2 linked regions of the Shinella zoogloeoides genome follow. The protein of the gene in region 1 interacts with the protein of each later gene in a pairwise test. Links are inferred from orthologs where the notes say so. Each region holds a gene or a part of one and is shown on either strand. Other genes may lie near its edges. The genes, in order: Q9316_RS16625 and nuoG.

Region 1 (3,266 bases):
GCCTCCACCATCGGTGCCGGTGAAAAGTCTTCCGGGAAATGGGTCATGGCGCTGAGGACCGGATAGGGCGTGAAGCCGCCGAGCGCGCAGAGCGAGCCGAACTTCATCGTGTTGCAGAGATCGGTCAAAAGCTCGCGGTTCTTCTCGGGCTCGATGCCCTGCGCGATCTTGTCGGCGGTCTCGACGCCGCGTGTCGAGCCGATGCGGCAGGGCGTGCACTTGCCGCAGCTCTCGACGGCGCAGAATTCCATGGCGAAGCGCGCCTGCTTCAGCATGTCGACCGTGTCGTCGAAGACGGTGATGCCGGCATGGCCGATGAGGCCGTCCTTGGCCGCGAACGCCTCGTAGTCGAAGGGCGTGTCGAACAGGGCGCGCGGGAAATACGCGCCGAGCGGGCCGCCGACCTGCACGGCGCGGACAGGACGGCCGGAGGCGGTGCCGCCGCCGATGCCGTCGACGATCTCGCCGAGCGTCAGGCCGAAGGCGGTCTCGTAGAGGCCGCCATGCTTGACGTTGCCGGCGATCTGAAGCGGGATCGTGCCGCGCGAGCGGCCCATGCCGAAATCGCGATAATAGGCCGCGCCCTTGTCCATGATGACGGGGACGGAGGCGAGGGAGATGACGTTGTTGACCACGGTCGGGCGGCCGAGGAAACCTTGCAGGGCCGGCAGCGGCGGCTTGGCGCGCACAACGCCGCGCTTGCCTTCCAGGCTGTTGAGCAGCGCCGTTTCCTCGCCGCAGACATAGGCGCCCGCGCCGACGCGGATTTCCATGTCGAAGGCTTTTCCCGAGCCGAGCACGGAGGGGCCAAGGACACCCGCGGCGCGGGCGGCAAGGACGGCCTCGTTCATGACGGCGATGGCGTGGGGATATTCGGAGCGGGTGTAGACGTAGCCCTTGGTGGCGCCGGTCGCCAGGCCCGCGATCGCCATGCCCTCGATCAGCACGAAGGGGTCGCCTTCCATGATCATGCGGTCGGCGAAGGTGCCGCTGTCGCCCTCGTCGGCGTTGCAGACGATGTATTTCTGTGGGCCCGGCGCGTCGAGAACGGTCTTCCACTTGATGCCAGTCGGGAAGCCCGCGCCGCCGCGGCCGCGCAGGCCGCTGTCGGTGACCTGCTTCACCACATCGGCCGGGGCCATGGCGATGGCCGTTTCGAGACCCTTCAGGCCGTCATGGGCCTTGTAATCGTCGAGCGAAACAGGGTCGATGACGCCGCAGCGGGCAAAGGTGAGGCGGGTCTGGTTCTTCAGGAAGGGGATTTCCTTCGTCGGCCCGAGACAGAGCGGGTGGTCGCGCCCCTCCAGCAGGCCGGCATCGAGCAGACCGGCGACATCGGCGGCCTTGACTGGACCATAGGCGATGCGGCCACCGGCCGTTTCGACCTCGACCAGCGGTTCCAGCCAGTGCATGCCGCGCGAACCGTTGCGCACGATCGCGATGTCGAGCGTGCGGGATTGGGCTTCGGTGGCCAGCGCCTTGGCGACGCGGTCGGCGCCGAGCGCCAGCGCTGCGGCATCGCGGGGAATGTAGATGCGAACGGTCATCGGCGTGCCTCCGCGATCAGTTCCCCGGCGAGTTCCGCATCGATCCTTCCGTGCACCTCGCCGTCGAGCATGGCGGCGGGTGCGCAGGAACAGAGCCCGAGACAGTAGACGGGTTCGAGCGTGACGGTGCCGTCAAGCGTCGTCTGGTGGAAATCGATGCCGAGCAGCGCTTTCACGCGCTCGGCGACCGCATCGCCGCCCATCGACTGGCAGGCCTCGGCGCGACAGAGCTTCAGCACATGCCGCCCGGTCGGGTGGTCGCGGTAATCGTGATAGAAGGAGACGACGCCATGCACTTCGGCGCGCGACAGGTTCAGCTCGCGCGCGATGACCGGCAGGCATTCCTGCGGCACATAGCCGAACTCCGCCTGGATTTCGTGCAGGATGGGGAGAAGCGGCCCTTCGAGGCCCTTCAGCGCGCCGACGATCGCCAGCGTTCTTGTTCCGACATCGCTGCCGGCGACGTGCACATTCATGGTCAGGCCTCCCAACCGACACGAATGAACCGCGGGGATTTCGCAGGTTCCACGTGCCGGTGCCGTTCAAATCCTTTCGGCGAAGAGCGGAACCCTGTCGATCTCCTCCGACTATTCTAACAGCTTCTCAGCCGGGAGACGACGGGTCAATAAAGCTGTCTCGTCGGGCAATAGGATTTTTCTATCAATCCAGCCCCTTCTCGGCGAGGATGCGCGCTTCGTGCAGCAGGGCGGAGACGAGCGGCGTGAAGGGTTCGCGGTGTGTGGCGACGAGGCCGACGGTGTGCTCAGGATTGGGCTCGACCAGCGAAACTATACTCAATTCCTCATGAAATCCGAAGGATTTGGCGACATTCTTCGGCATGATGCTGCTCCAGCGGCCGGTGCGCACATGGGAGAGCAGCACGATCATCGAGTTCGATTCGAGCGAGGGATGGATCGAAATGCCCGCATCGGTGAAATGCCGGTTGATGATGCGGCGGTTCTGCATATCGGCGGTCAATAGACAAAGCCTAACGCTGCCGGCTTCCTGCCAAGTCACGGTTTCGCGATCGGAAAACGGGCCGCCCTTGGCGCTGATGAGGCAGTAATGCTCGTGCAGCAGCGGCACGCTCGTCACGCGGCCCAGCGGCTCGTTTTCGAGATAGGTGAGGCCGGCATCGATCTCGAGGTTTTCCAGCAGGCCCAGGATCTTGATCGAGGTCGTGGAGACGATCGAGAAGGTGACGTCCGGGTGCTTTTCCTGAAAGGGCGCGGTGATGCGCGGCACCATGGCGAGCGTCGTCGGAATGGCGGCCAGCCTGATATGGCCGGAAAGGCCCTTGCGCGCGGCGCGCATCTCCTCGCGCATGGTGCGCGTGTCGCCGACGATGCGGCGCGCCCATTCCAGCACGCGCTGGCCTTCCGGCGTCAGGCCCTGAAAGCGCGAGCCACGCACGACGAGCATCACGCCGAGCTGGTCCTCGAGCTGGCGGATCGCCGCCGAAAGCGTCGGCTGCGAAATGCCGAGCTCTTCCGCCGCCCGGGCGAAATGCCTTTCGCGGGCGAGGGCGATAAAATATTCCAGCTTGTCGATCATGCGGGTGCCTCCATGCCCTTGATACAAAAGAACAGTGGCGGCACCAATGCCCCGCGCCCTATATCTGTGCCACCCAAGGGATATACGAGGAGGACGCCATGACGTTTCAGGCATTGCTGGTCGAAAAGGGGGCGGACGGTGCGGTTTCCGCTGCGATCCAGGATC
Region 2 (3,305 bases), 1.9 Mb from region 1 along the record:
CGAGATGAAGAACACCACGAACATCGGGAACAGCGCCAGCCAGTGCCAGTCGAGGAAGGAGGCCGGCAGGCCGAGGCGCGTGCCGAGGCCGTCGCTTTGCGACATGACGATGTCCGTCAGGTTCAGCGAGCCGACGCAGAGCAGGACCGTGACGATGACGAAGCCGATCGACACTTCATAGGAGACCATCTGCGCGGCAGAGCGCAGGGCACCGAGGAACGGGTACTTCGAGTTCGAAGCCCAACCGCCCATGATGATGCCGTATACTTCGAGCGAGGAGATCGCGAAGATGTAGAGGATGCCGACATTGATGTTGGCGATCACCCAGCCGTTGTTGAGCGGCACGACCGCCCAGGTGGCGAGCGCCAGCGTCACGGAGACGAGCGGGGCGAGCAGGAAGATCGCCTTGTTGGCGGTAGCCGGGATCACCGGCTCCTTGAAGACGAACTTCAGAAGGTCGGCGAAGGACTGGAACAGGCCCCAGGGGCCGACGACGTTCGGGCCGCGGCGCAACTGGACGGCTGCCCATATCTTGCGGTCGGCAAGGAGCACGTAGGCGATGAAGACCAAGAGCGCGACCAGAAGCAGCAGCGACTGGGCGACCATGATCACGGCAGGCCAAACGTAGGTCGAAATGAAAGCGTCCATAATGCTTTATCCCTTCGCGCTCATTCCGCCGCGACTTTGAAATTGTTGCGGGCCAGAGCCGAGCATTCGGCCATGACCGCGGAGGCGCGCGCTATCGGGTTCGTCAAATAGAAGTCTTTGATCGGAGACGCAAACCCGGAATTCGCCATCTTCCCGCCTTTTTTCGCAAGGGCGGAAAGATCGGCACTGTCGCCGGCTGCAATCGCGTCGATCTCGGCGAAATGCGGGTGGGCTGCGTACAGTTTTGCGCGCAGCTGCACGAGCGAATCGAAGGGCAGCTTCTTGCCGAGCACGTCGGACAGAGCGCGCAGGATCGCCCAGTCCTCGCGGGCATCGCCCGGCGCAAAGCCGGCGCGGTTGCCGAGTTGGACGCGGCCTTCCGTGTTGACCCAGGTGCCGGACTTCTCGGTATAGGTCGCGCCCGGCAGGATGACGTCGGCGACATGCGCCGCGTTATCGCCGTGCGAGCCGATATAGACCGTGAAGGCGGTCTTGCGGGAGAAGTCCATCTCGTCCGCGCCGAGCAGGAACAGCACGTCCGTGCCGGTGAGCATCTCCGCCGCCGTCTTGCCGCCCTCGCCCGGCACGAAGCCGAGGTCGAGGCCGCCGACGCGGGCAGCCGCGGTGTGCAGCACGGCAAGGCCGTTCCACTCCGCCTTCACCGCGCCGACCTTTTCCGCCAGGGCGGAGACGGCCGAAAGAACGGCAAGGCCGTCGGCGCGCGACAGAGCGCCTTGGCCGACGATGATCATCGGGCGCTCGGCCTTCTTCAGCTTGGCCGCGAACTTGACCGAACCGTCGATGAGGCCGGAGAGCGTGTCCGTACCGGCGCCGAGATATTCGTAGCCGTAGCGCAGCTCGCCCTCTTCGCCGATCACGCCGATCGGGAAATTGTCCATGCGCCAGCGCTTGCGGATGCGGGCGTTGAGCACGGCGGCTTCGAGGCGCGGATTGGCGCCCACGATGAGCAGCGCGTCGGCCTGCTCGATGCCTTCGATGGTCGGGTTGAAGAGGTAGCTAGCGCGGCCGAGCGACGGGTCGAGCGCCGAGCCGTCCTGGCGGCAGTCGACGTTCGTGGAGCCGAGCGCGGTCATCAGTTCGCGCAGCGCATAGATTTCCTCAACAGAGGCAAGGTCGCCGGCGATCGCGCCGAGGCGGTCGCCCGGCTTGCCGGCAACGGCAGCCTTGATGGCGCCGAAGGCTTCGGCCCAGCTTGCAGGCTGGAGACGGCCGTCCTTGCGGACATAGGGACGGTCGAGGCGCTGGGTCTTCAGGCCGTCCCAGATGAAGCGGGTCTTGTCGGAGATCCACTCCTCGTTGATCTCTTCATTGACGCGCGGCAGGATGCGCATGACCTCGCGGCCGCGCGTATCGACGCGGATCGCCGAGCCGACGGCGTCCATGACGTCGATGGATTCGGTCTTGTTCAGCTCCCACGGGCGGGCCGTGAAGGCGAAGGGTTTGGAGGTGAGCGCGCCGACCGGGCAGAGGTCGACCACATTGCCCTGCAGTTCGGAGGTCATCGCCTGTTCGAGATATGTGGTGATCTCGGCATCCTCACCGCGGCCGATCAGGCCAAGCTCCGTGATGCCGGCCACTTCCGTCGTGAAGCGGACGCAGCGCGTGCAGTGGATGCAACGATTCATGATCGTCTTGACGAGCGGGCCGATATACTTGTCCTCGACCGCGCGCTTGTTCTCGGCGTAGCGCGAGCTATCGATGCCGAAGGCCATCGCCTGGTCCTGCAGGTCGCATTCGCCGCCCTGGTCGCAGATCGGGCAATCCAGCGGGTGGTTGATGAGCAGGAACTCCATCACGCCTTCGCGCGCCTTCTTGACCATCGGCGTGGTCGTGAAGACTTCCGGCGACTCGCCGTTCGGGCCGGGGCGAAGATCGCGCACGCTCATGGCGCAGGAGGCCGCCGGCTTCGGCGGGCCGCCCTTCACCTCGACAAGGCACATGCGGCAGTTGCCGGCAACCGACAGCCGCTCGTGGAAACAGAAGCGCGGAACTTCGGCGCCGGCCTCCTCGCACGCCTGAAGCAGCGTGAAGTGATCCGGGACTTCGATTTCTTTTCCGTCGACTTTCAGCTTTGCCATATCTCAATTCCCGCTTTTGACGTGGGAACCCCGCGTCGCGCCAGCGCCATTCTCTCCGGCGTCCGGTCCGGGCCCTGCCCTTTCCGTCGGCCTTTGTTTCTCTGCCGGGTCCGGCGGGTTATCCCCTGCCCTTACCCAGCGCCTTTGCCTGCTCCACCCAGCCGTCGCGGGCGATGCGCCCGCTGAACCCGAGTTCGGCTTCGATCCTTGCCGCATCCGCGTCCGTCAGGGCCGCGATGTCGGCGTAACGCTTGAGCCCCATGCCGTTCAGCACCTGCTCCAGCTTCGGCCCGATGCCCGAAATCGCCTTCAGGTCATCGGCCTTGACGGCTTTCTCCGCCCTCGGCGTCGCGCTTTTCTCGCGCGCCACCTTCACCTTCGGTTCCACGGCCGGCAGATCGGCCTTCGGAACCACCCGCAGTTCCGGCTTCGCCTTCACCGGCGCTGCCATCCCCTCTGCGGCTTCGACCCCTGCGGCCCGTTCGGCCGCATCGTCCAACATCACCTTCGTCCGCTCCGCGGCGCTCTGCATCACGCCCAGCATCGCCCCGGCCATCT

Evidence for each region.
Region 2: the proteins of Q9316_RS16625 (region 1) and nuoG interact in binary tests that used the Escherichia coli proteins (3 or more experiments, as listed by UniProt). The link is inferred for Shinella zoogloeoides from one-to-one orthologs.

The regions. Positions count from the first base shown.
Region 1 is NZ_CP132311.1:3,188,098-3,191,363, reverse strand. Bases 284-3,234 are described here. They hold Q9316_RS16625 (formate dehydrogenase subunit gamma), read right to left. Parts: upstream 2,024-3,234; coding sequence 1,544-2,023; downstream 284-1,543. Other genes in these bases: acuI (acrylyl-CoA reductase (NADPH)), read left to right, coding at 3,200-3,234; Q9316_RS16620 (LysR family transcriptional regulator), read right to left, coding at 2,208-3,101; Q9316_RS16630 (formate dehydrogenase beta subunit), read right to left, coding at 284-1,547. Also shown: more of Q9316_RS16630, read right to left, coding at 1-283; more of acuI, read left to right, coding at 3,235-3,266. UniProt on the Escherichia coli protein: NDH-1 shuttles electrons from NADH, via FMN and iron-sulfur (Fe-S) centers, to quinones in the respiratory chain. The immediate electron acceptor for the enzyme in this species is believed to be ubiquinone.
Region 2 is NZ_CP132311.1:1,243,817-1,247,121, reverse strand. The notes cover bases 209-3,198. They hold nuoG (NADH-quinone oxidoreductase subunit NuoG), read right to left. Parts: upstream 2,748-3,198; coding sequence 669-2,747; downstream 209-668. Other genes in these bases: Q9316_RS07115 (NADH:ubiquinone oxidoreductase), read right to left, coding at 2,866-3,198; nuoH (NADH-quinone oxidoreductase subunit NuoH), read right to left, coding at 209-648. In the rest of the region: more of nuoH, read right to left, coding at 1-208; more of Q9316_RS07115, read right to left, coding at 3,199-3,305. UniProt on the Escherichia coli protein: NDH-1 shuttles electrons from NADH, via FMN and iron-sulfur (Fe-S) centers, to quinones in the respiratory chain. The immediate electron acceptor for the enzyme in this species is believed to be ubiquinone.